3 regions of the Acidovorax cavernicola genome follow, and region 2 is predicted to be linked to each of the others. Evidence: predicted binding sites of a transcription regulator. Region 2 holds the regulator's gene; each other region holds the start of a gene.
The links. The regulator sigma-54, encoded in region 2, starts transcription at its own class of promoters, with help from an activator protein. The targets are predictions, from matches to a motif close to TGGCANGNAANCTGCTTT.

Region 1 (10,501 bases), on a different contig from region 2:
GCTTTCGCGAGGAAACCGTGATCCCGCTGCTGACCTCGATGAAGAGCGTGAAGATCGCCAAGGCGCACCAGGTGCTGACCATCGGCACCGCCGACATGGAGGTCGCACGCCTCATCGACGTGCCGCTGAACGCGCCGGTCGCCGAGGTGCGCCGTGTGTTCCGCGACCCCGACGACCGGGTGATCTACCTGGGCGAGGTGGTCTACCGCGGCGACGCGATCCATGTGGAGATGGACCTGAAACCATGAGCCTCGCCGCCCTGCCCTCGTTGCCCGTCTTGCCCCTGACCATCGCCCGCCTGGACGCGATGGTGTTCCGCTATCCGGTGAAGACACCCGTGCGCACGTCGTTCGGCGTCATGCATGACCGCCCCGCGCTCTTCGTGCGCGTGGAGGACACCGACGGTGCCGTGGGCTGGGGCGAGGTGTGGTGCAACTTTCCGGGCTGCGGCGCGGAACATCGCGCGCGGCTGCTCGACACCGTCATGGCGCCGCTGCTCGTCGGCCGCGCCTTCGACAGCGCGCAGGCGGCCTTCGCGCACTTGAGCAATACCACCGCCGTGCTCGCCATCCAGTCGGGTGAGCCAGGCCCTATCGCGCAGACGATCGCCGGCATCGACCTCGCCCTGTGGGACCTGTGCGCCCGGCGCGCCGGCCTGCCGCTGTGGCGCCTGCTCGGCGGCACGCACGGCCGCGTGCCCGTGTATGCGAGCGGCCTCAACCCCGACCGGCCCGAGGAACTGGCCCTGCAACGCCGCGCCGAGGGCTACCGCGCCTTCAAGCTCAAGGTCGGCTTCGGCGAGGCACGCGACATCGCCAACCTCGAAGCCCTGCGCCTCGCGCTGGGCAACGACACGCCGCTCATGGTCGACGCCAACCAGGCCTGGTCGCTCGCTCAAGCACAGCACATGGCCGCGCGCATCGCGCCCTTCGGGCTCGGCTGGCTCGAAGAACCGCTGCGCGCGGACCGCCCCTGGAGCGAATGGCGCACGCTGCAACAGAGCACCCCGCTGGCGCTGGCCGGCGGCGAAAACCTGGCCGGCGACGACGCCTTCGACGCCGCGCTGCAGGCGCAGGTGCTCACGGTGCTGCAGCCCGATGCCGCCAAGTGGGGCGGCATCTCGGGCTGCTGGCCGGTGGTCCGCCGCGCGCAGGCGGCTGGCCTGCGCTACTGCCCGCACTACCTGGGCGCCGGCGTCGGCCTGCTCGCCTCGGCCCATCTGCTGGCCGCAGCAGGAGGCGACGGCATGCTGGAAGTCGATGCCAACCCGAACCCGCTGCGCACCGCGCTGAGCCCGCCGCTGCAGCGCATCGAGGACGGCATGATCGATCTCGGCGAGTTGCCCGGCATCGGCGTCGAGCCCGACCCGGCACGGATTGCCGACGCGATCGCCAGCGCGACCTAGCCGCGGCGGCTCCCGTTCCCGACGGCTGTTGCGCCTGCTTACCTGCCTGCGCCGGGCCGCACGTCCCATTTGCTAAGCTGGCGAGGCGCGCACCGACCACGGTGCGGCGCCCCACCGCGTGCAGGGCCGGGCACGCAAGCCCACGGCCCCCCGCGCAAGAACAGAATCTACGAAATCAATCTTTCAGAGCCACCATGAAAATCGCCACGTGGAACGTCAACTCCCTCACCGCGCGCTTGCAGCATGTGCTCGACTGGCTCATCGCCAACCCGGTCGATGTGCTGTGCCTGCAAGAGCTCAAGATGACCGACGACAAGTTTCCGCTCGAGGTGCTGAAGTCGGCCGGCTACGAGGCGGCGGTGTTCGGACAGAAGACCTACAACGGCGTTGCCATCCTCAGCCTCGCGCCGGTGCGCGACGTGGTGAAGAACATCGAGAACTTCGCCGACGAGCAGTCTCGCGTGATCGCCGCCACCATCGAGACGCCCTCGGGCCCGCTGCGCGTGGTGAACTGCTACTTCGTGAACGGCCAGGAACCGGGCAGCGAGAAGTTCGCCTACAAGATGAAGTGGCTCGGCGCGCTGCACGACTACCTTGCGCGTGAAATCGCAGCGCACCCGAACCTCGTGCTGCTGGGCGATTTCAACGTCACGCCCGAAGACCGCGACAGCTTCGACCCGGTGGGCCTGAAGGAAACGATCCACCACACGACCGAAGAGCGCAACCATTTCAAGGCGCTGCTCGACCTGGGCCTGACCGACAGCTTCCGCATGTTCGAGCAGCCCGAAAAGAGCTTCTCGTGGTGGGACTACCGCATGCTGGGCTACCAGAAGAACCGCGGCCTGCGCATCGACCACATCCTCGTCAGCGAGCCGTTGGTGCCGCGCGTGACGGGCTGCGTCATCGACCGCGTGCCGCGCAAATGGGAAAAGCCGAGCGACCACGCCCCCGTGGTGCTCGAACTCGGCCCGGGCGCCTGACGGCCATGAAGACGCCGGTCGCCGCACGCCTGGCCCGTTCCGCTGCGATCGCCGCCGCAGCGCTGGCCCTGACTGCCTGCTCGGTCCTCAAGCCAGGCGGCGGATCGGAAAGCGGCACGGGTGCGGCCTCGCCCAGCAGTCCAACCGCCGCCGAGGGCGGCAGCCGCGACATCCCGACCGTGCGGCTGATCACCGCGCAGACGCCCGCGATCCGCACCTACCGCAAGACCGGCGCGCGCCACATCTACAAGGCCTACGCCAACCGCATCTACAAGGGCAAGATCCCGCCGCTGGTGTATGCCGTGGTGGTGGTCGAGACCGACATCGACGCGAACGGCAAGGTCAACAACGTGACCTTCAGCCGCGTGCCCAGCCATGCACCCGAAGTGCCGCCGATGATCGCGGAACTGATCAAGGCCACCTCGCCCCTGCCGAGCCCGGGCAAGCTGGGCGGCCACACCTATGTCGACACCTGGCTCTGGGACAAGAGCGGCAAGTTCCAGCTGGATTCACTCACGCTCGGCCAACGCAGCCGATAACCTGGCACACCCCCAGGCTGCGCGCACTTCGTGTCGCTACGCCAACCCCCTTGCAGGGGGCGATACCGGCGGCCCGGCAAAGCCGGTTCCGCGGTATCTCTGGAAGGACGCTCTGCTTGCTGGCGGGCGGCGTAAAAAAAGGCCCTGGGAAGGCCTTTTCATTCGATACCGAGTTCCTGGATTTTCCGGGTGATGGTGTTTCGCCCGATGCCCAGCTTCTGGGCCGCCTCGATGCGCCGGCCCCGCGTGTTGGCCAGCGCGGTGAGGATCAGCCGCGATTCGAAGCGGCGCGTGAGCACATCCCACACGTCGGTGCGGCCTGCGGCGAGCAAGGCCTGCGCTTCGGCTTCGAGGCCGCTTTCCCAGGCACTGGCGCCGACCGATGCGCTGGACACCGTCTCCGGTGCAACGGCGGCAACCGGCATGGAAGCAGCGTCGTGTGCGACAGCCGCAGGGGCGATTGCGACGGCCTGCGCGGGCGCAGCGGTCTCTGCGACCACGGCATGTCCTTCCGCCCCACCGCCCGTCATCACTTCGGGTGGCAGGTCCTTGGATTCGATCAGCTGCGCGGGCGCCATCACGGTCAGCCAGTGGCAGATGTTCTCGAGCTGGCGCACGTTGCCCGGGAAGTTGAAGGCTGCGAGCCTGGCGAGCGCGGCGTCGGAGATGCGCTTGGGCTCGACACCCAGCTGGCGCGCGCTCTGTTGCAGGAAGTGGCGCGTGAGCGCGGGCACGTCCTCGCCGCGTTCGCGCAGCGCCGGCAGGCGCAGGCGGATCACGTTGAGGCGGTGGAACAGGTCTTCGCGGAAACCGCCCTGCTTCACGCGCTGCTCCAGGTCCTGGTGGGTGGCCGCGATCACGCGCACATTGGCCTTGACCGAGTTGTGGCCGCCCACGCGGTAGAAATGGCCGTCGCTGAGCACACGCAAGAGGCGCGTCTGCAGGTCGAAGGGCATGTCGCCGATTTCGTCGAGGAACAGCGTGCCGCCCTCGGCCTGCTCGAAGCGCCCACGGCGCATGGTCTGCGCGCCGGTGAAGGCGCCGCGCTCGTGACCGAAGAGTTCGCTCTCGAGCAGGTCCTTGGGAATGGCGGCGGTGTTGATCGCCACGAAGGGGCCGCTGGCGCGCGGCGAATGCTTGTGCAGCGCGCGCGCCACCAGCTCCTTGCCCGAGCCGGATTCGCCGGTGATGAGCACCGTGACGTTGCTCTGCGAGAGCCGGCCGATCGCGCGGAACACGTCCTGCATCGCGGGCGCCTGGCCGAGCATCTCGGGGGCGGCGGCCATGCGTTCTTCGGACACCTCTTCGCGCTGGCTTTCGTCGACGGCGCGGCGGATCAGCTCCACGGCGCGCGGCAGGTCGAAGGGCTTGGGCAGGTACTCGAAGGCGCCGCCCTGGAAGGCCGAGACCGCGCTGTCGAGGTCGGAGAACGCGGTCATGATGATGACCGGCAGGCCGGGGTGTTTCGCCTTGATCTTGTCGAGCAAATCGAGCCCCGAGCCGCCCGGCATGCGGATGTCGCTCACCAGGACCTGCGGGCCCTGCTGCTCGTCACCCTCGGCCTGTTCGAGCGCGGCCAGCACTTCGCGTGTGTTCGTGAAGCTGCGCGTGGGCAGGTCTTCGCGCAGCAGCGCCTTCTCGAGCACGAAGCGTATCGATTGGTCGTCATCAACTATCCAGATCGGCTTCATGCATCTCCTCTGTTGCCGGGGCTGCGCTAGGGCAGCGGAATCAATATCTTGAAATCGGTTCGGCCCGGGACGCTGTCGCACTCGATCACGCCGTGATGCTGCTGCACGAAAGTCTGTGCAAGCGTCAACCCCAGCCCGGTCCCGCCTTCCCTGCCCGAAACGAGCGGATAGAAGATGCGGTCCTTGATCGTGTCCGGCACACCCGGTCCATTGTCGATGACATGCAATTCCAGTGCCAATCGATACCACTGCTTATTGAAGATCACTTGTCGGGCCACGCGGGTCTTGAAAGTGATCTGCGCATCGCCCGCCGCGCGGCGCTCGGCCAGGGCCTGCGCCGCGTTGTGCGCGATGTTGAGGGTGGCCTGGATGAGCTGCTCGCGGTCGCCGCGGAACTCGGGAATGGAAACGTCGAAGTCGCGCTCGATGTGCAGGTCGCGCGGAAACTCCGCCAGGATGACCGAGCGCACGCGCTCGCAGACCTCGTGGATGTTCACGTCGCCCACCACGTGCGGGCGCCGGTGCGGCGCCAGCAGCCGGTCGACGAGCGTCTGCAGCCGGTCGGCCTCGTGGATGATGACCTGGGTGTACTCGATGAGGTCGCGCGACTCGACCTCCATCTGCAGCAACTGCGCCGCGCCGCGGATGCCGCCCAGCGGGTTCTTGATCTCGTGGGCGAGGTTGCGGATGAGTTCCTTGTTGGCCTGCGCCTGGTCGATGAGGCGCTCCTCGCGATCCTGGCGCACCTGCTGCTCCAGCGGCGACATCTCGATGATGAGTTCGCCCTTCTTGTCGCCGTGCGCGAGCGTGACCTGCACGGGCATCAGCTCGTGGTTGACGCGGCGCAGGAAGGCCTCGTAGCGCAGCGTGGCGAAGTCGTTGCTGCTGGCGCCATCGAGGGCGGTGCGCAGCACCTGCGGCTCATGGAAACAGGCGCCGAACTGCGAGCCTTCGAGCGTGCGTCGCGAAGTGCCCAATGCATCTTCGAGACCCGCATTGGCAAACAGCACCGAGCCGTCGCGGTTGACCACCGCGATCAGCGTGGACAGCAGGTCGAAGGACTGAAAGCGCGGATTGGCGCCAGCCGCCTTCTTCCCGAACACCATGGATTGCGCGCCTCTTACTGCGCTTGCGGCTTGGCCGGCAGGCGGCCGATTTCGCGGCGGATGCCGGCGATGTCACTCTCGTTGCGCGCGAGTTCGGCCTTCATCTCGGCCACGCGGTCGAGGTACTTCTGGTAGTTGCGGCCTTCGCTGCCCTGCTTCTCGGGCTCGCCGTTGTTGTATTCCTTCTTGAGCTCGGTCTGGCGCGCCTCGGCCTTGCGCAGCTCGGCCTCGAGCACCGAACGCGCCTCGCCGTCGCGGGCGCGCTGGTCGACGCCTTCGACGCGCGGGCTGCCCGCCGGCGCACGAGCGGCAGACCCGCCCGAGCCCGACGACGCGCTGCCACCACCGCCCGAGGGCTTCGTGCCCTGCACGACGGTGACGTTGCCGCCTTCCATGATCTTGCAGCCCTTTTGCTGGGCCACGGTCGCGTTGTTGGTGTACTCGTTGCCACAACGCCAGACGCGCTCCTGCGCGAGTGCCGGGACAGCGGCGGCGACGGAGGCAGCGGCCAGGAAAATCAGGGAAGCAGTCTTCATTGGAGTCCGGTGAGGGCGCGACAAACGCGCATTTTGATGCAATTCGAGCCCCCTCAGATCAGGATGTTCCGCACCAAGGAAAAAGGACGGCCGGGGCCGTCCTTTCGTCTTACTCATCAGGCTCGCTCCCTTCGCGAAACACCGAGGAACCGGCTTTGCCGGGCCTCCGGTGTTGCCCCCGGCGGGGGTTGGCGAAGCGACACGAAGTGCGCGCAGCCTGGGGGCGAGCTTCTTACAGCGAGTAGTACATGTCGAACTCGACCGGATGGGTCGCCATGCGGAAGCGGGTGACTTCCTGCATCTTGAGGTCGATGTACGCGTCGATGTACGAGTCGGTGAACACGCCGCCCTTGGTCAGGAACGCACGGTCCTTGTCCAGGTTTTCGAGGGCCTGGTCCAGGCTGTGGCAGACGGTCGGGATCAGCGCGTCTTCTTCCGGCGGCAGGTGGTACAGGTCCTTGCTGGCGGCTTCGCCCGGATGGATCTTGTTTTCCACGCCGTCCAGGCCGGCCATGAGCAGCGCGGCAAAGCCCAGGTACGGGTTCATCAGCGGATCGGGGAAGCGCGCTTCGACGCGGCGGCCCTTGGGGTTGGCCACGAACGGGATGCGGATCGAGGCCGAGCGGTTCTTGGCCGAGTAGGCCAGCTTCACCGGAGCTTCGAAGCCGGGGACCAGGCGCTTGTAGCTGTTGGTGCCGGGGTTCGTGATGGCGTTCAGGGCGCGGGCGTGCTTGATGATGCCGCCGATGTAGTGCAGCGCGAAGTCCGACAGGCCTGCATAGCCGTCGCCGGCGAACAGGTTCTTGCCGTCCTTCCAGACCGACTGGTGCACGTGCATGCCGGAGCCGTTGTCGCCGACGATGGGCTTGGGCATGAAGGTGGCGGTCTTGCCGTAGGCGTGGGCCACGTTGTGGATCACGTACTTCTGCAGCTGGACCCAGTCGGCGCGCTGGACCAGCGTGCTGAACTTGGTGCCGATTTCGAGCTGGCCGGCGTTGGCCACTTCATGGTGATGCACTTCGACCGGGATGCCCAGCGATTCGAGCACCAGGCACATTTCCGAGCGCATGTCCTGGAAGCTGTCGACCGGGGGAACCGGGAAGTAGCCGCCCTTGACCGCCGGACGGTGGCCGCTGTTGCCGTGCTCGAACTCCTTGTCGGTGTTCCACGAGGCTTCTTCGGATTCGATCTTCACGAAGCAGCCCGACATGTCGTTCTTCCAGCGCACGCCGTCGAACACGAAGAATTCGGGTTCCGGACCGAAGTAGGCGGTGTCGCCCAGGCCGGAAGCCTTCATGTACGCCTCGGCGCGCTTGGCGAGCGAACGCGGGTCGCGCTCGTAGGCCTTGCCGTCGGCCGGATCGATCACGTCGCAGGTCAGGATCAGCGTCGTTTCTTCGAAGAACGGGTCGATGTTGGCGGTGTTGGGGTCGGGCATGAGCTGCATGTCCGAGGCTTCGATGCCCTTCCAACCGGCGATGGACGAACCGTCGAACGCGTGGCCCGAGGTGAATTTGTCTTCATCGAAGTGCGACACAGGCACGGTCACGTGCTGTTCCTTGCCGCGGGTGTCGGTGAAGCGCAGGTCGACGAACTTGACCTCGTTTTCCTTGACGAGCTTGAGTACATCGGCGACGGTCTTTGCCATCAGTTTCTCCTGAGTTGGATGGGTGGTTGGAAATACGGGAGGGGAGGATGCAGTTTCTGTGCCATTGTCGCCCCGCCGGATGAGGCCCGGGTGACGGCCAGAAGGCTGCCGGGAAGGGAAATAATCACCAAATTGGTGCAATTCAAATTAACGCACCAATTCGGGGCCAAGCCTCGCATCAAAGCTGTGCAAGCCTTCGATCAGCTGGCCATAGGCGGCATCGAGCCGGTCGGGGTCGCCCTTGACGCCCAGCTCGATGTGGCGGCCGTACTGGGGGTGATCCACGCTGGGGAGGCTGAATACCTTGATGCCGGCATGGGCCTGCTCGATGGCCTGCATCAGCGGCGTGAGGGTGGCTTCCATCGCACCGAAAACGATCACGGACTTCTCGGCGATGGCGTTTCGGGTGAAAAGATCGGTGTAGCGGGTGTCGAGCACCGACTCGATCATCGGCCAGGCCATGACCGGGAAACCCGGCACGAAATGGACGTGCTCGACGCTGAACCCCGGGATCTTGTTGTACGGGTTGCGGATGATCGACGCGCCCTGCGGGAACACGCCCATGTTGAGCCGGTGGATGTTGTCGGGCCGGTCGGGCTCGTAGGGCACGCCCTGCTCCGCGGCCGTGTCCTGCATGCGCTCGCGGATCAGCGCCTCGGCCTCGGGGTGCAGCGCCAGCGGCACGCGCAGGGCCTGGGCGGCGCATTGGCGGGTGTGGTCGTCGGGCGTGGCGCCGATGCCGCCGGTCGAGAACACGATGTCGCCCGAGGCAAAGGCCCGCATGAGGGCGGCGGTGATGCGCGTGGGCTCGTCGCCCACGTACTCCGCCCAGCCCAGTTGCAGGCCGCGCGCGGCCAGCAGCTCGATGACCTTGGCCATGTGCTTGTCGGCCCGCTTGCCGGAAAGGATCTCGTCGCCGACGACGATGAGACCGAATGCGCGTGTCATGGTGAACCCCATTGAGAGAGAGCGGCCTTGTTGGCCTCGGCGGCTTCGGCCGCCTCCAGCGCCGGCACGTCGCCGCCACCGGCCGCGGCCTGCAGCGCCGCGCGCTGGGCGCGCAACTGGGCCAGGGCGTCGAGGCAGTAGTGCGCGAACCAGAGCGCGGAGAAGGCGAAGACCAGCGTGTAGATCCAGATGGCGATCGGCACCAGCACGAAGAAGGCGGCGGCGAACAGCAGGCCCGAGGCCCACACGATGCTCGGCGCGGCGCCCAGGTAGCCGCACAGCACGCCGATGCACAGCAGCGGCAGCCGGTGGGCGCGCAGCAGCGCGGCGCGTTCCTCGGGGCTGGCGTGCTCGGCCAGCGCGTCGAAGCTCATCACCCGGTAGGTCAGCCAGCCCCAGATCAGCGGCGGCAGGATCAGCACCAGCGGCGGAATGAGCCACAGCGGCATCGACACCACCAGGGCCACCATCGCCAGCACGGTGGCGCCGAGCGAGCGAACCACGCTGCCGAAGAAGGAAGCGCCCTTCTTCTGTTCGAGCGTCGGAAAGCGCCGCTCGGCCACGAGCTTGGTGAGCGCCGGCGCCATGAAGCCCGCCACGATCAGCAGCGACAGCACCACGATCAGCGGGGTGACGGCGAACACCACCACCAGCGGTGCCAGCGCGGCCGTGACGTCACTCGAGAAGAGGCGCCCGATCCAGGCCCAGAAGCTGGACAGCAGCGGCCAGGCCTCGAGGGCCTCGCGCGTCCAGACCACGGCCGCGTCCCAGTAGAAGTAACCGAGCCCCGCGGCCAGCAGCACCATGAGCGCCAGCGGCAGGAGCGACAGCACGATCACGCGCGGGAGCATGCAATAGGCCACCGCGCGCCAGAAGGAGTCGAGGAGCAGGCGCATGAGGCGTCGAGGATAGCGCAAGGCCCCGGCCCGCCAGCCGTAAGACCTCTGCCCGGGTCAAGCGCGGCCGAACAGCCGCTTCAGGCCCAGCCACTGCTGCGACCAGAAGCCCTGGCCGTAGTCGCGCGGCCGGCCGTCGGCGCCGGGCTCGACCTGGTCGCGGATGCCGGTCGGGTCGTAGCGGTTCTCGAAGTTGGCGGTGCGAAAGAGCATGTCCCACCAGGGCAGCAGCACGCCGAAGTTGTGGCCGCCGAGCGTGCTGCGGCCATGCGACTCATGCCCGAGCCCGATGCTGTGGTGCAGCCGGTGAAAACGCGGGCTGACCCACAGCCGTTCGCCGATCGCCCCGAAGCTCAGCCGCAGGTTGGCGTGCTGCAGGCTCTCGCTGAGCTGGGTGAAGGCCACCACGGCGATGAACTGGCCCGGCGCCACGCCGATCAGCTGCGCCACGATGACGATGAGCGTGTCGTGGATGACGTCGTCCAGCAGGTGGTTGCGGTCGTCGCTCCACATCGTCATCTGGCGCTGCGAGTGGTGCAGCGAATGCAGGCTCCACCACCAGTTGAACTGGTGCTGCCCGCGATGGATCCAGTAGCCGACAAAGTCGAGCACCACGAGGTAGATGGCAAAGGCCACCCACGGCACGTCGGTCACGCCGGGCCACACCTCGTCCAGGTGGAAGGTGCCCCACCCTGCCATGCGCAGGCTGCCCAGCAGGTCGTCGAACACAGGCTGCAGCGTGAAGAACAGCG
Region 2 (10,501 bases):
GAAGAAAGTTTCCGATGACGCTCGAAGCCATCCTCGCCTACCTGCACCTGCTGGCCATCCTCACGATGGTCGTGTTCATTTCCAGTGAGGCCGCGCTGTGCCGCGTCCAGTGGCTCAATGCCGCCGTGGTCGAGCGGCTGGCCAAGGTCGACATGGTCTACGGCATCGCCGCCATCATGGTGCTGGCCACCGGCATCGCGCGCACCTGGTGGGGCGTGAAGGGCACGGCCTGGTACTGGACCAACCCGCTGCTGCACGTGAAGCTCACGCTGTTCATCATCGTGGGCGTGCTGTCGATCTTCCCGACGCTGACCTACTTCCGCTGGCGCAAGACGCTGCGCGCCACGGGCAAGTTGCCGGCGGAGGCCGACATCCTCAAGACACGCAAGCTGGTGATGATCCAGGCGCACCTGATCGCGGTGATCCCGCTGGTGGCGGTGTTCCTGGCGCGCGGCTTCGGCAAGTAATCCACAACACCACAAGACACAAAAGAAAGGGCCCGCGTGAGCGGGCCCTTCGACTGTGCGGGAGAAACCAACGTCAGCGCCACACGGCGCTGCGCCGGATCAGGCCTTGGCCGCGTCGGCTTCGCACTTCTTCATGAAGCTGTTCTTGGCGGCACCGGCCAGCGCCTTGCCGTTCTTGTCGACAGCCTTGGCTGCGCAGGCGGGCGTGGCGGCAGCCTTGTTGCACTTCTTCATGAAGCTGTTCTTGGCGGCGCCGGCCAGGGGCTTGCCGTTCTTGTCGATGGCCTTGGCATCGCAGCTGGCGCCACCGGCGGGCGCGGCCGCTGCGGCAGGGGCTGCTGCAGCAGGTGCGGCGGCGGGGGCCACGACCGGTGCCGGAGCCTTGTCCTGCGCGTAGGCGCTGAACGACAGGCAGGCGCCGAGTGCGACGGTGGAGGCGACCAGGGAAAGGAGCTTCTTCATGATGGGATATGTCCTTGCAAGGTTGGGTTGTGACAGTTGTTGCCCGGCCTCGGGGCCGACCATCGTAACGGGCGACATCGCCCATCGGATGACGATCGTTAACTGGACCCGGGTTTGCCCCCGGTAAAATTCACAGATGCTATTGGTCAAACAGGAGCTGCTCGCGGCGCTCGCGAACACGCTCGAAACCCTCTCTCCCGGCGCTGGCGTCAAAGCCGCGTTCGAGTCGCCCAAGGTGGCGGCGCACGGCGATTTCGCCAGCACCGCCGCGATGCAGCTCGCCAAGCCGCTGGGGCGCAAGCCCCGCGAACTGGCCGAGGAACTGAGCGCTGCGCTGCTCGCCACCCCCGCTTTCGGCCAATGGGTCGAGGCCATCGAGATCGCCGGTCCCGGCTTCCTCAACATCCGTCTCAAGGCAGCCGCCAAGCAGCAGATCGTGCGCGAAGTGCTGGCCGCGGGCGAAGCCTTCGGCCGCCAGCCGGCCACGGGTCAAAAGGTGCTGGTCGAGTTCGTGTCGGCCAACCCGACCGGCCCGCTGCACGTGGGCCATGGTCGCCAGGCGGCGCTGGGCGACGCCATCTGCAATCTGCAGGCCTCGCAGGGCGAGAGCGTGTGGCGCGAGTATTACTACAACGACGCCGGCGTGCAGATCCAGACGCTGGCCAACAGCACGCAGCTGCGCGCGCGCGGCTTCAAGCCCGGCGACGCCGAATGGCCCAGTGGCGAGAAGGCACCGGCCTACAACGGCGACTACATCGCCGAGATCGCCGCCGACTTCAAGGCGAAGAAGACCGTCAAGTCGGAAGACCGCGAGGTCACCGGCTCCGGCGACATCGAAGACCTGGACGCCATCCGCGAGTTCGCCGTGGCCTACCTGCGCCGCGAGCAGGACCTGGACCTGCAGGCCTTCCGCGTGCGCTTCGACCAGTACTACCTGGAGTCCAGCCTGTACACCAGCGGGCGCGTCGAGGCCGCGGTGGCCAAGCTCGTGGCCGCCGGCAAGACCTACGAACAGGACGGCGCGCTGTGGCTGAAGTCGACCGACTACGGCGACGACAAAGACCGCGTGATGAAGAAGAAGGACGGCACGTACACCTACTTCGTGCCCGACGTCGCGTACCACATCGCCAAGTGGGAGCGGGGCTTCCACAAGGTCGTGAACATCCAGGGCACCGACCACCACGGCACCATCGCGCGCGTGCGCGCCGGCCTGCAGGCCGCGGGCGAGGGCATCCCCGAGGGCTACCCCGACTACGTGCTGCACACCATGGTGCGCGTCATGAAGGGCGGCGAGGAGGTCAAGATCAGCAAGCGCGCCGGCAGCTACGTCACGCTGCGCGACCTGATCGAGTGGACCAGCACCGACGCCGTGCGCTTCTTCCTGCTCAGCCGCAAGCCCGACACCGAGTACACCTTCGACGTCGACCTCGCGGTAACGAAGAACAACGACAACCCCGTGTACTACGTGCAGTACGCCCACGCGCGCATCTGTTCGGTGCTCGCGGCCTGGGGCGGCGACGTGGCCGCGCTCAAGGCGGTCGACCTGTCGCCGCTGGACAGCCCGGCGGCCCAGGCGCTGATGCTGCTGCTGGCCAAGTACCCGGCCATGCTGACGGCCGCGGCGAAGGATTTCGCCCCGCACGACGTGACTTTCTACCTGCGCGAACTCGCCGCCAGCTACCACAGCTACTACGATGCCGAGCGCATCCTGGTGGACGACGAACCGGTCAAGCTGGCGCGTCTCGCACTCGTCGCGGCGGCCGCGCAGGTGCTGCACAATGGCCTCGCGATCCTCGGCGTCAGTGCGCCGAGCAAGATGTGAATCACCCTCCGAACATGAAGAAGACAAGCAGACAAAGCGGCAACATCGTCATCGGGCTGATCATCGGCCTGGTGCTCGGTCTGGGCGTTGCCCTGGGCATCGCGGTCTACGTCACCAAGGTGCCGATCCCGTTCGTCAACAAGACGCAACGCGGCGGTGCCGAGCAGGACGAGGCCGAGGCCCGCAAGAACCGCGACTGGGACCCGAACGCACCGCTGGCCGGCAAGGCCGGCGCGCCCAAGCCGGCCGCCACGCCGCCGGCGGCCACGGCCACCGGCCCGGTGAACCCGATCACCGGTGCTCCGGTCACCGTGGCACCCGGCACGCCGCCTGTCGCCACCCCGCCGGTCACCGCGCCCGCTCCCGTGGTGGTGGCGCCCAAGCCGGCGCGTCCCGCACCGGTGCCGGCCGAAGCCAACGCGCTGCCGCCGTCGAACGATCCGCTGGGCGACCTCGCTCGCGCCCGCTCGGGCGGCAGCACGACCACCGCGTCTGCGGCACCAAGCCACACGGCCGCCGCACCGTCGCCGTCGGGCGCCGATCCCTTCATGTACTTCGTGCAGGCCGGCGCCTTCCGCACCACCGACGACGCAGAGGCGCAGCGCGCCAAGCTGTCGCTCATGGGCGTCGAGGCCAAGGTCACCGAGCGCGAGCAGGCGGGCCGCACGGTCTACCGCGTGCGCGCCGGCCCGTTCAACAAGAAGGACGACGCCGACCGGCTCAAGGAACGGCTCGACGGTGGCGGTCTCGAATCGGCGCTGGTGCGCGTCCAGCGCTGAGCGGCACCTTTTCTTCATCCACAGCCCTTAAGCTTCGCCCGCGCGGCATTTGCCGCACTCTGTCCATTCCAGCGCCCCGGGCGCGCCGCCAGCAGGGAACTCCCCGCGGCGCGCCGGCTCTGTCTGCGGTACCTACAGGAGAACCCTTTCAATGAAACGTCGTGACTTTTCGCTGGCCGCCACTTCGATCGGGCTGCTTTCGCTGGCCGCCGCTCCGGCGCACGCCCAACGTGCTCCCAAGGCCGGCACCGATTTCCTCGTGCTCGACAAGCGCGTGCCGGTCGATGCACCCGCTGGCAAGGTCGAGGTGGTCGAGTTCTTCTCGTACAACTGCCCGCATTGCAACGACTTCGAGCCCTCGCTCGAAGCCTGGGTCAAGGCCGCCCCGAAGGACATGGCGTTCCGCCGCATCCCGGTGCCCTTCGTGGGCAACGACGTCGAGGCCAAGCAGCGCCTGTACTTCACGCTCGAGGCCATGGGCAAGCTCGACGAGTACCACCCGAAGGTCTTCGCCGCGATCCACGCGCAGCGCCAGAACCTGACCGGCGAAGCCAACATCCAGGCCTGGGCCGAGCGTGCCGGCCTCGACGGTGCCAAGTTCAAGGAAACCTTTGCGTCCTTCGGCGTCGCCAGCAAGGCCCGCCGCGCGTCGCAGCAGACCGAGGCCTACAAGGTGGCCGGCGTGCCGGCCCTGGCCGTGGCGGGCCGCTGGTACGTGGACGGCGAAACGGCAGGCAGCATGGCCAAGGTGCTGCAGGTCGCGACCTTCCTGATCGGTGAAGCCAAGAAGGGCTGATCGACCCGACAGCCCCGGTTCGGGGTCGAATGCAAGGCCCGCTTCGGCGGGCTTTTTCATTGGCGGCGGTGGGCAATCGCCATCCCACGCATACAATGTTTCAGAGCAAGTTTCGTGCCTTTATGACATTGCCCTCCATCCCCACATTCCCCACCCTTCGTCGCCTCGGCCGCCTGGCCTTCGGTGCGCTGTTGCTGGCCGGTGCTGCTTCGGGCGCCTTGGCGGAAACCGCCGACCGCACCAAGCCGATGAACATCGAGTCCGATTCGATGCGCTACGACGACCTCAAACAGACCAGCGTGTTCACCGGCAATGTGCTGGTCACGAAGGGCACGATCATCATCCGCGGTGCGCGGCTGGACGTGCGCCAGGACGCCGAGGGCTACCAGTACGGCGTGGTCACGGCGGCGCCCGGCAAGCTGGCCTACTACAAGCAGAAGCGCAACGCCGGCGACGAGTGGATCGAGGGCGAGTCGGAAGTCATCGAGTACGACAGCCGCGCCGACAACGTCAAGTTCATCCGCCGCGCGGTCATGCGTCGGCTGATCGGTGCCACGCCCAACGACGAGAGCAGCGGCGCGTTGATCGTCTACGACCAGAGCAACGACACCTACACCGTCAACGGTTCCCTCGTGCCGCCGAACGCCGGCGTCGCGGCGCCGGGCGGCGGTGGTCGCGTCAAGGCCATCCTCACGCCGAAGGCCGCGGCAGCCCCCGCAGCGGGCGGCTCGGTACCGGCGGCCGGCGGCAAGAAGCCCGCGGCCCCGGCACCCACTCCCGCGCCCGGCACCGGGCTGCGCTCGACGACCACGTTGAGCGGCCCCGAAGGGGAAGGGCGCAAGTGATCGAAACCGCAGGAACCCAGACCGCCGACGGCATCCCGGGCAGCCGCCTCGTCGCGCGCGGCCTCAAGAAGAGCTACGGCAGCCGCACGGTCGTCAAGGACGTCTCGCTCGACGTGCAGAAGGGCGAGGTCGTCGGACTGCTCGGCCCCAACGGCGCGGGCAAGACCACCTCGTTCTACATGATCGTCGGGCTGGTGCGCGCCGACGCCGGCGAGATCACCATCGACGGCGAGCCCATCGCCCACATGCCGATCCACCGCCGCGCGCGCATGGGCCTGAGCTACCTGCCGCAGGAAGCATCGATCTTCCGCAAGCTCACGGTCGAGGAAAACGTGCGCGCCGTGCTCGAGCTGCAGCGCGAGCCCGATGCCAACGGCCGCCTGGTGCCGCTGACCAAGCAGCACACCGAAGAGCGCCTGGCCGACCTGCTGGCCGACCTGCGCGTGGACCACCTGCGCGACTCGCCCGCGCTCGCACTGTCGGGCGGCGAGCGCCGCCGCGTCGAGATCGCGCGCGCGCTGGCCACCCAGCCGCGCTTCATCCTGCTGGACGAGCCCTTTGCCGGCATCGACCCGATCGCCGTGATCGAGATCCAGCGGATCATCAGTTTCCTGAAAGAGCGCGGCATCGGCGTGCTCATCACCGACCACAACGTGCGTGAGACGCTGGGCATCTGCGATCACGCGTTCATCATCAGCGACGGGCACGTGCTGGCACAAGGCACACCCTCGGAGATCGTCGACAACGCCGAGGTACGCAGGGTGTACTTGGGCGAACATTTCCGCATGTAAGGGCGGGGTCGGTTCCCATGAAGCAAGGGCTGTCCCTTCGCGTCTCGCAGCATCTCGCGCTGACGCCACAGCTGCAGCAGTCCATTCGCCTGCTCCAACTCTCCACGCTCGAACTGAGCCAGGAGGTGGAGCAGATGCTGGACGAGAACCCGTTCCTCGAACGCACCGCGGAAGAAGCGGCGCGCGAAGAGTTCGGGCTGGACACGGCCGATGCGCCGGTGCCGCGCGACGACGCGGGCGAGGGTGAGGCCGACTTCGCGCCGTCCGCCGCCAGCACGACGACCACTTCGAGCGAGACCACCTCGACCCCCGACACCGATGGCCCCGCCGCCGAGATCGCCGAGCGCGAGCCCGACTGGGAAGGCGACGGCACCGTCGACATGGCGCCCGACGACAGCGAGTGGGGCAGTGATGCGCCCGCGCGCCAGAACAACCTCGGCGACGACGAACGCGCCGATGCCACCGAACTCGCGCGCAGCCAGGAGTCGCTGCAGTCGTTCCTGCACCGCCAGGCGCTGACCCTGCGGCTGAACGAGAGCGACAGCGCGGCGCTGCGATTCCTGATCGAATCGCTCAACGACGACGGCTATCTTGAAGACTCGCTGCCCGCATTGGCCTCGGGCCTGGCGGGCGACGACAACGACGAGTTCGACGACCTCGTGCATCACTTCCAGGTGGCGCTGGGCCTGCTGCAGAGCCTGGAGCCGGCCGGCGTGGGCGCGCGCGACCTCGGCGAATGCCTGAGCATCCAGCTGAAGGCGCTCGCCAGCGAAGACGAGACCGAGGCCGAAGCGCTCGTGCGCAAGACCGCCATCGCGATCTGCAAGCAGCCCATGGAGCTGCTCGCGCGGCGCGACTTCAAGCGACTGGCCACGCTCACGCGCACGAACGAAGACCTGGTGCGCTCGGCGCTGCAGATCATTGCGCGGCTCGAGCCCAAGCCGGGGCGCCGCTTTGTCGACGTCGAACGCAACATCGTCATTCCCGACGTGATCGTCACCAAGACCGGGCGCGGCACCCACGTGAAGTTCCGCGTCATGCTGAACCCCGAGGTCATGCCGCGTCTGCGCGTGCACGACATCTACGCCGGTGCGCTCAAGTCGCACAAGGGCGAAGGCAGCCAGGCGCTGTCGCAGCGGCTGCAGGAGGCGCGCTGGTTCATCAAGAACATCCAGCAGCGCTTCGACACCATCCTGCGCGTGAGCAACGCCATCGTCGAGCGCCAGAAGAGCTACTTCGTGCACGGCGAGCTGGCCATGCGCCCGCTGGTGCTGCGCGAGATCGCCGACGAGCTGGGCCTGCACGAATCGACCATCTCGCGCGTGACCACCGCCAAGTACATGGCCACGCCCTTCGGCACGGTCGAGCTCAAGTACTTCTTCGGTTCGGCGCTGGGCACCGAGACCGGCGGCAATGCGTCGAGCACCGCGGTGCGTGCGCTGATCAAGCAGTTCGTGGGATCCGAGAGCATCAAGAAGCCGCTGTCCGACAGCCAGATCTCCGAGATGCTGAAGGAGCAGGGCATCGAGTGCGCGCGCCGCACCGTGGCCAAGTACCGCGAGGCGCTGCGCATCGCGCCGGCAAACCTGCGCAAGGCGCTCTAGAAGCCCGACGATGACGACGAGTCGCCTGCTGTCTCGTTGTGGGCATTGGGCTTTGGTCATGGTGGCGGTGCTGCTGTTCGCCGGCTGCGCCACGCTGCCCGACGAGGCCCCGCGCCCGCCCACCAAGGCCATGGCCGTCTCGGCCGACACCGCGCTCGGCAAGATCGCGCTGGCCTCGCAGCCCGACCCCGACCCCGACCTCAGCGGCTTTCGCCTCATGCCTGGCGGCGACTTCGCCTTCGACACGCGCCTGCAACTGGCGCGCCGCGCGCAGCGCACGCTCGACGTGCAGTACTACCAGATCGAGAACGACGAAACCGGCCGCTACCTGCTGCGCACCCTGCGCGACGCGGCCCAGCGCGGCGTGCGCGTGCGCCTGCTGATGGACGACCTGTACACGTCCGGCGAAGACGAACTGCTGCTCGGCCTGGCCGCCACGCCGAACGTGGAGCTGCGCCTGTTCAACCCGTTCCCGGCCGGGCGCGGCAGCCTGCTCAAGCGCTTTGCCGCGTCACTGTTCGACTTCAGCCGCGTCAACCGCCGCATGCACAACAAGCTGTTCATCGCCGATGGTGCGATGGCGGTGGCGGGCGGCCGGAACATCGGCAACCAGTACTTCACGCGCACCGCGGGCGCGAACTTCATCGACCTCGACACCTTCGTCACGGGCGCACTGATTCCGCGCCTGGGTGTGCTGTTCGACCAGTACTGGAACAGCCCGCACGTGCGCCCGATCGGCTCGGTCGTGCGCACCGACCTGCCGCGCGAGGAGCTGCAGCGTCGCTTCGACGTCGCCACCGGCCCCGACACCACGCCTCCGCCGCCGAAGCCGGCGCCCAACGATCTGCTGGGCTACAGCCCCGTGGCCGACGACCTCGACGCCGGCAAGCTCGGCCTGATCTGGACCACCGCCGAGGCGTACGCCGATTCGCCTGATCGTGTGATCGGCAAGACGGCCTCCTACGGCGGCGTGCCGCTGCTCGACGTCGACAGCGTGCGCTACAACGTGGTCGAGCAGATGCGCCGCGCGGGCAGCGAAGTGACGCTGGTCTCGCCCTACCTGATCCCCGGCGCTTCGGGGCTGGAGGTGATGCGCGAGATCCGCGGGCGCAACGTGAAGATCAGCGTGGTCACCAATTCGCTCGCCGCCACCGACGAGCCGCTGGTCCACACCGCCTACCGCCGCTACCGCGCCGACATGCTCGCGCTGGGCGCCGAGATGCACGAGCTGAGTTCCGCGCGCACGCGGCGCAGCGTGAGGCTGGGATTGTTCGGCACGTCGGTGGGGCGGCTGCACGCCAAGTCGGCGGTGATCGACCAGCGCATCCTGTTCGTCGGCTCGATGAATTTCGATCCGCGCTCGGAGATCCACAACACCGAGATCGGCCTGTTCATCCGCAGCCCCGAGATGGCGCAGCAGACCCTGAAGCTGATCGACGTGCTCAAGCAGCAGGGCGCCTACCGGCTGCGTTTTGCCGAGGGCGGCGATGCAGGCGCAGGGGGAGCAAGTGGTTCGCGGCGCATCGAGTGGGTCAGCGAGGAAGGCGGCAGGACCACCGTGTTGCACGAAGAGCCCGACTCGGGCTTCTGGGATCGCACCATGCTCGAACTGCTGGCACCTCTCACGCCGGAGAGCCTGCTGTAGCGGTTGCTGCCGTGCTGTGCGCTCAGGCGCCGCGTGCCGCTGACCACACCAGGCGCAGGCCCAAGAGGCCCATCACGCCGCCGGCCGCGCGGTCGATCCAGGTCTTGTAGCGCAGGTAGGCCGCGCGTGGCGCGGCCGAGGACAGCGCCAGCGCGACGATTGCGTACCAGCCCGTCTCGATGCAGAAGATCACCGCCGGCACCGCGAGCGCCAGCACCAGCGGCACCTCGCGCGGCAGGAAGGCCGCGAAGATGCTCGCGTACACCACCGCCGTCTTCGGGTTGCTGACCTGCGTGGCCAGGCCGAGCAGGAAGGTGCGCCCGCTGCGGCCTTGCTTGCGAGGCGAGGCTTCGGTGTCGGGCGTCATCGCGAGCGGCTGCCGTGCGCCGCGCCAGATGCGAAAGCCCAGGTAGATCAGGTAGGCGCCGCCGAGGCCCTTGATCGCGAGGTACAGCCCCGGCACCGCGAGGAACGCCGCCTGAAGCCCGGCCAGCGCCGCGATCGAGAACGCCAGCCCGCCGGCGCCCATGCCCAGGGCCGCGGCCAGTCCGTCGCTGCGCGAGGCCACGGCCGTGCGCGCCACCATCACGAAACTCGGGCCCGGGCTCATCGCGCCGACCGCCATCGCGCCGGCGATGCCGAGCAGGGAAAGCGTGGTGTCCATCATGGCGTGGTTCCTTGCGTCGTCATTGCTGCACGTTCACGGCTTCGACCTGCACCAGCAGCTTCACCTTGTTCTCGAAGCCGAAGTTCAGGCCCCAGGTGATGCCCCAGTCGCTGCGCTGCACCGTGGTCTCGAAGTCGCCGCCGCAGACCTGGCGGTTGATGAGCGGGTTCATGTAGCAGTTGAAGCGCACGGCCTTCAGCGTCACCGGCTTGGTCTGGCCCATGAGCGTGAGCGTGCCGGGCACGTCGGTCACCTTGTCGCCGCTGAAGTCGATGCGGTCGGCCACGAAGCGGCCGGTGGGGAAGGCGGCGACGTTGAAGAAGTCCTTGCTCTGCACGTGGCGGTTGAGCAGGTCGACGCCGGTGTTGATGGAGCTGATGTCCATCGTGATGTCGACCTTGCCGCTGGCGCCCGTGCCGTCGATCTGCACCGAGCCGTCCTTGGTGCTGAAGCGGCCGCGGTTGGTGGTGGTGCCGTAGTGGCCCATCTCGTACATCACGAAGGTGTGGGTGGGGTCGATCACGTAGCTGGCGTTCTTGACCGGACCGCCCGAAGGCTTGGCGGCCACCGCGGGCGCCGTGTATTCCTGGGCCGTCGCGAGCGACACGGACGCGGCCGCGAGC
Region 3 (10,501 bases), on a different contig from region 2:
CGAGTATTGGTGCGGCGCACCATGATACAGTCCGCGGTTGTTCGCCGCCCCCAGCCGTCAGGCTGCCGTCGCCCGCGAACAACAGAGCAGAAACAGTCTCACTCCCGATCTCCCGTTCTCAACCTCCTCCTTCCGAGAGACATCCCTCATGAAGATTCACGAGTACCAAGGCAAGGAAATCCTTGCCAAGTTCGGCGTGCCGGTGCCGCGCGGCATCCCGGCATATACGGTTCAGGAGGCGGTCGAGGCCGCCCAGAAACTTGGAGGCCCGGTCTGGGTCGTCAAGGCCCAGATTCACGCGGGTGGCCGCGGCAAGGGCGGCGGCGTCAAGGTCGCCAAGTCGATCGAAGACGTCAAGAAGCTGGCTGGCGAGATCCTCGGCATGCAGCTCAAGACGCACCAGACCGGCCCTGAAGGCCAGAAGGTCCGCCGCCTGTACATCGAAGACGGCGCCGACATCCAGAAGGAATACTACGTTTCCGCCGTGACCGACCGCGCCACCCAGAAGGTGGCCTTCATCGCTTCGAGCGAAGGCGGCATGGACATCGAGGAAGTGGCCCACTCCACCCCCGAGAAGATCATCACGGTCTACGCCGATCCCAAGGACGGCCTGACCGACGCACAAGCCAAGCAGATCGCCGACGGCATCGGCATGCCGGCCGATTCGACCGCGCAAACGGTCGACATCCTGAAGAAGCTCTACACCTGCTACATGGAGACGGACGCCTCGCTGGTCGAGATCAACCCGCTCAACCGCGACAGCAAGGGCAACGTCGTCGCCCTGGACGCCAAGTTCAACTTCGACAGCAACGCGCTGTTCCGCCACCCCGAAATCGTGGCCCTGCGCGACCTGGACGAAGAAGATCCGGCCGAAGTCGAGGCTTCGAAGTTCGACCTCGCCTACATCTCGCTGGACGGCAACATCGGCTGCCTGGTGAACGGTGCCGGTCTGGCCATGGCCACCATGGACACCATCAAGCTGTTCGGCGGCGAGCCGGCCAACTTCCTGGACGTGGGCGGCGGCGCCACCCCCGAGAAGGTCACCGAAGCCTTCAAGATCATGCTGAAGAACAAGAACGTGGAAGCCATCCTCGTGAACATCTTCGGCGGCATCATGAAGTGCGACACCATCGCCACCGGCGTGATCGCAGCCTGCAAGGCCGTGAACCTGCAAGTGCCGCTGGTCGTGCGCATGAAGGGCACCAACGAAGCCGAAGGCAAGAAGCTGCTGGCCGACTCGGGCCTGCCGATCATCAGCGCCGACACCATGGCGGACGCGGCCCAGAAGGTCGTGGCAGCAGTCAAGAAGGCCTAAGGAACAAGTCATGTCGATCTACATCAACAAAGACACCAAAGTCATCACGCAAGGCATCACCGGCAAGACCGGTCAGTTCCACACCGAGAAGTGCCAGGAATACGCGAACGGCAAGAACGCCTTCGTGGCCGGCGTGAACCCGAAGAAGGCCGGCGAGTCGATCTTCAACATCCCGATCTTCGGTTCGGTCAAGGAAGCCGCCACGCAGACCGGTGCCACCGTGTCGGTGATCTACGTGCCGCCGGCAGGCGCCGCGGCCGCCATCTGGGAAGCTGTCGAAGCCGACCTGGACATGGCGATCTGCATCACCGAAGGCATTCCGGTTCGCGACATGCTCGAAGTGCGCAACAAGATGAAGGCCAAGGAAGCGGCCGGCGGCAAGAAGACCTTGCTGCTGGGCCCGAACTGCCCCGGCCTGATCACGCCCGACGAAATCAAGATCGGCATCATGCCCGGCCACATCCACCGCAAGGGCCGCATCGGCGTGGTCTCGCGCTCGGGCACGCTGACGTACGAAGCCGTGGCTCAGCTGACGGAAATCGGCCTGGGCCAATCGTCGGCAGTCGGCATCGGCGGCGACCCGATCAACGGTCTGAAGCACATCGACGTGATGAAGGCCTTCAACGACGATCCGGACACCGATGCCGTCATCATGATCGGTGAAATCGGCGGCCCGGACGAGGCTGACGCAGCCCGCTGGTGCAAGGACAACATGAAGAAGCCGGTCGTCGGCTTCATCGCGGGTGTCACGGCCCCTCCCGGCAAGCGCATGGGCCACGCCGGCGCGCTGATCTCGGGCGGTGCCGACACGGCCGAAGCCAAGCTCGCCATCATGGAAGAGTGCGGCTTCACCGTGACGCGCAACTTCTCGGAGCTCGCAAAGCTGCTCAAGGGCAAGCTGTAAGAAGCACCCCTACCGCTGGCGGCGTTCCCGCCGCTCGCAATACCACGCAGAAATAAAAAAGCGCCCGCATTGAGTTGCGGGCGCTTTTTTCACTACAACACAGTGGGATCAGAGACATGGAATTTCTTCAAAGCACAGACTTCTGGATCGGTCTGATCAAGATCGTCTGGATCAACATCATCCTGTCGGGCGACAACGCCGTCGTGATCGCCATGGCGGCGCGATCGCTGCCGCCCGCGCAACAGAAAAAAGCCGTGCTGTTCGGCTCGGGCGCGGCCGTGGTGCTGCGCATCGTGCTGACGGTGGTGGCGGCCAAGCTGCTCGCGTTGCCCTACCTGCAGATCATCGGCGGCCTGCTGCTGCTGTGGATCGGCCTGCAACTGCTCGGCGAAGAGGACGAAGGCGAGGGCGAGTCCAAGGAGTACGGCAGCATGTTCGTCGCCGTGCGGACCATCCTGCTGGCCGACCTCGTGATGAGCCTGGACAACGTGATCGCCGTGGCCGCCGCCGCACAGGGCAGCATGGTGCTGCTGGTGTTGGGTCTGGCCATCAGCATCCCCTTGGTGATTTTCGGCAGCACGCTCATGATCAAGCTCATGGAACGTTTCCCGATCATCGTCATGCTGGGCGCCGCGCTGATCGGCTGGGTCGGCGGCGAGACCATCGTGAGCGACGTGTCGCTGCACGGCATGCTGGCGGCCAACCCCTGGATGCACTACGCGGGCGCCATTGCCGGCGTGGTGGTGGTCGTGGGTCTGGGCAAGCTTCTGCAACAGCGCGCGCGCGCTGCGGCACACTGATTTTCGAGAGTAGGCGCTGACAAACGATGGCGGGTGTTGGCGTTTCTCTTTTCTCCAGTCGACCGGCGCTGAGCTGGGAGTTCGCGGCGCTGACCGATGTCGGGCGCCTGCGCGCCCACAACGAGGACGCGGTGCACGTCGACCCGGCCCTCGGCTTGGCGCTGCTGGCCGACGGCATGGGCGGCTACAAGGGCGGTGAAGTGGCCAGCGCCATGGCCATTTCGCTGCTGCACGCGAGCTTCGGCCGCTGGTTTGCCCAGGCCGGCATGCAGGCACCCGCCCGCGTGGTCCGGCGTGCGCTGCAGGCGGCCACCGACGAGGCCAATGGCGCCATCCTCCAGGCCGGCGCCACCCACGAAGAGCTGCGGGGCATGGGCACGACCCTGGTGCTGGCGGCTTTCCGCCCGCAGCGCGTGGTGGTCGGCCACATCGGCGATTCGCGCTGCTATCGCCTGCGCAACAACAAGCTGGAGCAGCTCACCCGCGACCATTCGCTGCGCCAGCAGCAGCTCGACGCGGGAGTGATCACCGCCGAGGAAGCCCTGAACTCCCCCAACCGCAACCTCGTGACGCGGGCGGTCGGCGTGGAGGCGCAAGTCCTGCTGGAAATGCACGAGCACAGCGCCCGGGCGGGCGACCTCTACATGCTCTGTTCCGACGGGCTGAGCGAGATGGTGTCGGATGCGCAGCTTTTCACGCTTTTGAGTCGCGATCTGGGACTCAGAGAAAAGGCTTCACTTTTGGTTGCAATTTCAAACGACAATGGCGGCCGGGATAACATTTCCGTTGTTCTGGCCAAGGCGGGCGTCAGCGAAGCGACCCGCGGAGCCATGTAGCAGCCAAGCCGGGCGGCAGACCGTTTGCCCCGCCTGACGGTGCTGGATCTTTGCAAACGGGGAGTCGGCCATGCCGAAGATGATCATTTCGGTCGATGGCGTCGTCATCGGCCAAGTGGCGCTCGCCAAGAACCGCACGACGCTGGGCCGGCGCGCCTACAACGACATCGTGATCGACAATCTCGCCGTCAGCGGCGAGCATGCCGTGCTGCACATGAGCGGCGGCGAAGTCGAAATTGAAGATCTCAACAGCACCAACGGCACCTACGTCAATGCGCTGGCCATCCAGAAGCAGGCGCTCCAGGACAACGACGTCATCGAGGTCGGTGGCTGCCGCATTCATTTCCGGGCGCACAGCAATCTCATGGTCGGCCCCGGCTCCGTGCGGGCCTCGCTCTCCGAGTATTCCGCCCCGATGCCGCTCTCGTCGGCGCCCACCGAATCGGGCGCGCTGGTCGAACTGGGCGTGCCCATGCTGCGCGTGCTCTCGGGCACCAACGAAGGCCAGGACGTTCCACTGCAGAAGGTGGTCACCACCATCGGCAAGCCCGGCGTGGCCGTGGCCGTCGTCACCCGACGCCGGCAAGGTTACGTGGCTGCCACCGTCGTCGGCAGCGTCACGCTCAATGGCGTGCAATTGGGCGCGGAGGCTGTCGCGCTGCAGGAAGGCGACGTGTTCGAGCTCGGCGGCGCCACGCGCATGCAGTTCGTCCGGATCTGAGCCGCCCCAGGCGCCCGGCTCCACTCCCCGTTTTCTCGCCCTCCGGCATTCCTTGTCCGAAGTAGGCCGGCCATGAGCGCATTGCGGCGACATTGGCCGCGCATCGCCCTCACGCTGCTGCCGGTGTTGCTGGCACTGCTCCACGCCACCGGCGTCTGGCGGCTGGGCGTGATCCAGCATCTGGACCATCTGATCTACGACGCCCGCCTGCGGGCCACCATGCCGGGCACGCCCGACACGCGGGTCGTGATCGTCGATGTCGACGACGCCAGCCTGGCGCGCGAGGGCCAGTGGCCCTGGCCCCGCGACAAGATCGCCAGCCTCACGACGGAGTTGCTCGCCCGCCAGCACGCGGCCGTGCTGGGCTTCGACGTCATGTTTCTCGAGCCCGATCGCAGCTCCGGGCTCGGGCGCCTGAGGGAGATCGCAGCCGGCCCCTTGCGGGACGTGCCGGGCCTTGCCGCAGAGATCGACCAGCTCGCACCGACCCTCGACCACGATGCCACGCTGGCCCAGGCCCTGCGCGGCCAGCCCGTGGCGCTGGGTTACTACTTCACGCGCACCGAGCAGCCCAGCGCCAAGGGGCTGCTGCCGGCGACGCCGGCACTGCCACCCGACGCCTTTCCGGCCCATGCCGCCTTCGTCACGCTCTGGAACGGCTTCGGCGCCAGCCTGCCGGTGCTGGCGCGCGCGGCGCCGGTCGCGGGCTTCCTGAACACCCTGGTCGGTGACGATGGCGACGACGACGGCGTCATCCGCAGCGTGCCGCTGATCGCCCGCTACGAAGGCGAGCACGCGTCGCCCGGACACTACGAGTCGCTGGCGCTGGCCGTCTACCGGATCGCGAACGGCTCGCCGCCGGTGCGAACGGTGCTCGTGGCCGGCGACGGGAACTTCCCGCGCCTCCAGGCGCTGGTGCTGGGATCGTTGCGCATCCCGGTCGACCAGACCGCCAGCATGCAGGTGCCGTTCCGTGGCCCCGGCGGCCCGCGCGCGGGCTCGTTCCGCTATGTGGCGGCCGCCGACGTGCTCGAAGGGCGACTGGCGCCCGGCGAGCTCAAGGGCAAGATCGTGCTGCTCGGCGCCACCGCGCCCGGCCTGCAGGACCTGCGCGCCACCCCGGTCGGCGCGGCGTTCCCGGGCGTCGAAGTGCACGCCAACATCGTCTCGGGCCTGCTCGACCAGCGCCTGCTGGCCGTGCCCGACTACGCGCCGGGCTACGAAGTGCTCACCGTGCTGGCGGCCGGACTCCTGCTGGCGTTCGGGCTGTCACTGCTGTCGGCATCGCGCGCCGTGCTGCTCGGGGCGGGCGTGGTCGCCGCGCTGGTCGGACTGAACACCTGGCTCTACATCGGCCACAACCTCGTGCTCCCGCTGGCGTCGGCGCTCGTCATGGTGGCGCTGGCCTTCGCGCTCAACATGAGCTGGGGCTACTTCGTCGAATCGCGCGCGCGGCGCGGGCTCGTGCGGCTCTTCGGCACCTACGTGCCGCCGCAGCTGGTCGACGAAATGCTCGTGCGCCCCGGCCGCTACAGCATGCGCGCCGAGAGCAAGGAAATGACCGTGATGTTCTGCGACATGCGCGGCTTCACGCGGTTGTCCGAGCAGATGACGCCGGCCGAGCTGCAAGCCTTCCTGAACACCGTCTTCAGCCAGCTGACCGAAGTGATCAGCGCCAACCGCGGCACAGTCGACAAATACATGGGCGATTGCGTCATGGCCTTCTGGGGCGCGCCGATGGATGCGCCCGACCACGCCGCGCTCGCCGTGCAGGCCGCACTCGACATGGCGAACGTCGTGCAGGACATCAACGCCCTTCACCGCGCCAACGGACGCCCCGAGATCAGCGTGGGCATCGGCCTCAATAGCGGCCTCATGAGCGTCGGCGACATGGGCTCCACGGCACGCCGCAGCTATACCGTGGTCGGCGACGCGGTCAATCTCGCCTCCCGCCTGGAGGGCTTGAGCGGACACTACGGTGTCGAGATCGTGGCCAGCGGCGCGACGCGCGAGGCCGCGCCCGGTTTCGCGTGGCAGGAGCTCGACAGCGTGCGCGTCAAGGGCAAGGCCCAGGCCGTTGCCGTCTACACCCCGCTCACGCCCGAAGCCGCTGCGGCGGCGCAGCAAGACGGGATGCTCGCGCGTTGGGGCCAGGTGCTGGCCGCCTACCGACAGCAGGATTGGGCGCTGGGCCGGAACTTGCTGGCTCCGCTGCTCGCGGGGGATGCCAAAAAAGTCCTTTACCAGCTTTATGCGCAGCGTTTAGCCTCGATGGCGCTACGCCCGCAAGACCCGGACTGGGACGGCTCCACCCGGTTCGACACCAAATGACGACACACGCATACAAGGGGTCTTCCACAATGCAGGTTCGCGTGCTGGGTTGCTCTGGCGCCATTGCCAAAGACTGCCGGACCACCTCGTTCCTGGTCGATGCGGACCTGCTCGTCGATGCGGGCACGGGTGTCGGCGACCTCACGCTCGACGAAATGGCCGGCATCGACGACGTGGTGCTCACCCACTCGCACCTCGATCACATCGCCGCCCTGCCCCTGATGCTCGACGCCGTCGGCAGCCGCCGCACCCGGCCGCTGCGCGTGCATGCTCTCGCGGCCACCATCAACGCGCTGCGCGCGCATGTGTTCAACAACGTCATATGGCCGAACTTCGAGCGCATTCCCAGCCCGGAATTGCCCTTCGTGAGCTTCCACGAGATCGCCGTCGGCCAGCGTCTCGAACTCGGCGATGCACCCAAGCTCATCGAGGTGCTCCCGGCCGTCCACACCGTGCCAGCCTGCGGCTTCGCCATCCGCCGGGCCGAAGGCGGCGCCCATTGGGTCTTCAGCGGCGACACCGAACGCAACCCGCCCTTCTGGGAGCGCGTCAACGCGATCGACGTGGCGATGCTGGTCATCGAAACCGCCTTCAGCACCCGCGAGGAGGCCCTGGCCGAACGCAGCCTGCACCTGTCGCCCGTCGCGCTCGCGCAAGAGCTGGCGCACATCGATCCGGGGAAGCAGTACCCGATCTACATCACCCACACCAAGCCGGCGGAGACCGAGGAAATCATGAGCCAGATCGAGATGCTGGCCGGCCGGGAGGTGGCGGGGCTGGCGCAGCGGGACATCCGCTGGCTCAAGGCGGATGGGGTGCTGACCTTCTGACCGTGCCCGGCCGGGCATGACAAATTTGTCGACACATTTGGCATCTGAGTGCGAGTTGTGTCACATCATGTAACCATCTTGTGACCAAAGACGGCCTGATCGAGGGCTGCAGGGTGGGGAAGCCGGGTGGCACGGATGCTGCGGAAGGTCCTGCGCTCCGGGCTGGTTCCCGGGCTTTACAAACCAACCTGGAGTTAATTGAATGAACCGTCGTTCTATCGCACGCAATGTGCAAAAGGGTTTCACCCTGATTGAATTGATGATCGTTGTGGCGATCATTGGTATCTTGGCTGCAATCGCGATCCCGCAGTACTCGGACTACACGTCGCGTACACGAGCAGCTGGCGCTGCGGCTGAAATGACGGCCTTTAAGCAAGCCTTTGCAGTTTGCATGTCCGAACAGGGCAATGTGCTCGCCAACTGCGTCACGCTGGGCTCCAATGGAATCCCCAATACGCCGACTGCGACGACCAAGAACGTCACGGCTGCAGTCACGATCACCGCTGCAACTGGCGCGATTAACACCACCACGGGTGCTACCGATGCTGGCGGCGTGGCATTGACTTACATTCTGACCCCGACCATTCCCGCCGCCGGCCAGCCCACCATGGTCTTTACCCAATCTGGAACGGTTTGCAATGCGTCGCGAGGCCTGAAGCCGGGTCAAGGCGACTGCCCGTAATTTCAGTTTGCGACTGGATCGGCCGCCTTCGGGCGGCTTTTTTTGCGTCTCCCCCCGCATCTCACAGGCCCGAAGAGTTAGGTAGTCCTATCGCCTTGCATGGCCATGATTGAGCGCCGCGTTGTCCTGAAGCCTGTATCTATCGACACCATCTTGGGCGGCTGGCGGATCTTCCTGGATTGAATCGACGACTACGCACCTCGTCGCATGCGGGCAAAATTTGACGTGAGGGGAGCGATAGAGCGCATCTTCAAGGCATTGAAAGCGACGTGTTGTCGAACACTACTTCCACTCGCAGCCGTGACTTGACTGCTCGGCCATCGATCTCACCGGGAGAAAACTCCGCGGCGATGAAGGCTTCGCGTGCGGCCTGCTCGAAAGCTGGGGGAAGTGTCGGCTCCTCGGCGTCAACGCGCTCCACGTGGCCTTGCTCATCGATGAAGAGCGAAAGAATGCCAACAAGTCGATCTCCCACCAGTTCGCCGGGCGGAGGTTCGAGCACGATAGCCGTTAAGGCAATCGGTGGCCTCGACAGCTGACTGCGGGGCATGTAGTTGTCGACCTCTGCCTCTGTTGTGGTCGAGGCGGGGGGCGTAGGCGGCTCGCTTGTCGACGGTTCTTCTTTGAGGATTGGCGCACGCCCAGATGCATGAGGCGCTCCTAGCGTTCGCAGGGAGGCATGGGCTACCAAAAGTGGTGATGGAGAAGCATGGGCGAGGACCGTTCGCACTTGCATGTAGGCAATAGCACTTCCAACTGCAGTGCTCGCCGTGTGCTTTGGAACGGCGGGTGAGGTGCGCATCGAAAGCACAGCGGCGTGAAGCGCTAGAGAGAGCACTGCGCTCGCACAAAGTATGTATCGCATCTTTGCCTGGCCCGACGCATGCCTGGCCAGGACCGCTTTCATCGCAGATCAGTCCACCAGCTCGCGCCAGGAGGTCCGATGCACACTGCCGGAGCCGGAGGACGTTGCCACCGGCGGCGTTTCAACCACGTTGTCGCCATTGCTCTTCTGATAAATGATGCGGGCGTTGCCGTTGCTGTCCTGCACCCATGTCATGCCCATGATCAACCCGTCCGTGCTCCAGAGTCCTCCAGCCGGGTTGGTGGTGACTACGCCGCCATTGGCCACGTTGAGGTAATAGCGCCAAGCCGTGCCGCCCGATGCACAGGCATCGCCGTTCGGAATTGCAGTGGCAACCGACAGGGTGCTGTATTGCAGGCCTAGGTTCGTGTTCACGCGTTCACGTGAATGCGGCAGATCGATCCACCATCCTCCCTTGGTCGACCAGTTGACCGCCGTGTTGGATACAGAGGCTGCCGTGGCCGTTGCCACAGGGCCATTCAAGGTGAATGTCTGCCTGACGAAATTCGCGGTATCGGCGCGCACGTCGCTCCATCCGGTGGCGGTCAGCGTGTCTCTCACCGCATAGATGCTTTGCTGCGTCGAGTCCGTGATGTCGCTTGCACCGAGGTAGCGACCTGTCGCGACCACGACCACTGGGCGGCCTGAAATCTCGACGGTTTCCGGTTTGGTGGTGATGGGCTGGGGCGTCGAGGCGTCGACCTGGAACTTGGCGAGTCGCATCGCTGCCCGGTTGGGTAGCAGGAGCGCGTCAATATCGAAACGCCAGAGGTTGCCTTGCAGATCTCCGCCATAGAAGCGCTTGGCGGTGTTGTCACTGGCGCTTTCGATCCAGGCGTTGATCTTTGCCAAACCGCTCGGATCCGTGTTGCTGCCGTCACTGGTGGCGATGTCCAGTAGCAGGGCGCCGGTATTGGCATTCAACACGTAGAGATGACCCTTGCCATCGGCGTTGTTGTAGCCAGAGGCGAAGGCAACGATCCAGGTGCCATCGCTGCGCTTGGCAATCACCGGGTTGCCGAAGCTGAGCCCCAGGTTGGTGTTGGTGAACTCCCAAAGAGCCTTCGGATCGTTGGGGTCTGTGATATCGAGTGCGTAGTAGCCGCGTCCGCCGCTGTTGAGGCCGCCAACGACGATGGTCTTCCAGGTGGTTCCGACCTTGATGTCGCCCATGACTGGAGCTCCGTCCACGGAGTATTGGTGCTTCGACCCATAGC

Region 1: glnA (type I glutamate--ammonia ligase) is a predicted target of sigma-54. The motif match lies at 7,952-7,969, and genes of this name have one in related genera.
Region 3: D3H34_RS34915 (pilin) is a predicted target of sigma-54. The motif match lies at 7,865-7,882, and genes of this name have one in related genera.

The regions. Positions count from the first base shown of each region.
Region 1 is NZ_QXMN01000034.1:17,392-27,892, forward strand. Features, by position in the region: gene D3H34_RS22770 (GntR family transcriptional regulator) at 1-248, shown strand, start outside; gene D3H34_RS22775 (mandelate racemase/muconate lactonizing enzyme family protein) at 245-1,405, shown strand; gene xth (exodeoxyribonuclease III) at 1,600-2,385, shown strand; gene D3H34_RS22785 (hypothetical protein) at 2,391-2,924, shown strand; gene ntrC (nitrogen regulation protein NR(I)) at 3,083-4,615, opposite strand; gene glnL (nitrogen regulation protein NR(II)) at 4,642-5,721, opposite strand; gene D3H34_RS22805 (hypothetical protein) at 5,736-6,257, opposite strand; gene glnA (type I glutamate--ammonia ligase) at 6,490-7,905, opposite strand; gene D3H34_RS22815 (competence/damage-inducible protein A) at 8,053-8,853, opposite strand; gene D3H34_RS22820 (EI24 domain-containing protein) at 8,850-9,749, opposite strand; gene D3H34_RS22825 (sterol desaturase family protein) at 9,807-10,501, opposite strand, start outside.
Region 2 is NZ_QXMN01000014.1:40,565-51,065, reverse strand. Features, by position in the region: gene D3H34_RS13465 (DUF2214 family protein) at 15-467, shown strand; gene D3H34_RS13460 (hypothetical protein) at 567-929, opposite strand; gene argS (arginine--tRNA ligase) at 1,066-2,751, shown strand; gene D3H34_RS13450 (SPOR domain-containing protein) at 2,766-3,530, shown strand; gene D3H34_RS13445 (thiol:disulfide interchange protein DsbA/DsbL) at 3,682-4,326, shown strand; gene lptA (lipopolysaccharide transport periplasmic protein LptA) at 4,449-5,171, shown strand; gene lptB (LPS export ABC transporter ATP-binding protein) at 5,168-5,962, shown strand; gene rpoN (RNA polymerase factor sigma-54) at 5,980-7,566, shown strand; gene D3H34_RS13425 (phospholipase D family protein) at 7,577-9,211, shown strand; gene D3H34_RS13420 (LysE family translocator) at 9,234-9,878, opposite strand; gene D3H34_RS13415 (YceI family protein) at 9,898-10,501, opposite strand, start outside.
Region 3 is NZ_QXMN01000012.1:38,508-49,008, reverse strand. Features, by position in the region: gene sucC (ADP-forming succinate--CoA ligase subunit beta) at 149-1,315, shown strand; gene sucD (succinate--CoA ligase subunit alpha) at 1,326-2,219, shown strand; gene D3H34_RS12240 (TerC family protein) at 2,336-3,019, shown strand; gene D3H34_RS12235 (Stp1/IreP family PP2C-type Ser/Thr phosphatase) at 3,046-3,855, shown strand; gene D3H34_RS12230 (FHA domain-containing protein) at 3,926-4,576, shown strand; gene D3H34_RS12225 (CHASE2 domain-containing protein) at 4,649-6,907, shown strand; gene D3H34_RS12220 (MBL fold metallo-hydrolase) at 6,937-7,737, shown strand; gene D3H34_RS34915 (pilin) at 7,940-8,419, shown strand; gene D3H34_RS34245 (energy transducer TonB) at 8,670-8,969, opposite strand; gene D3H34_RS12205 (pilus assembly protein) at 9,333-10,501, opposite strand, start outside.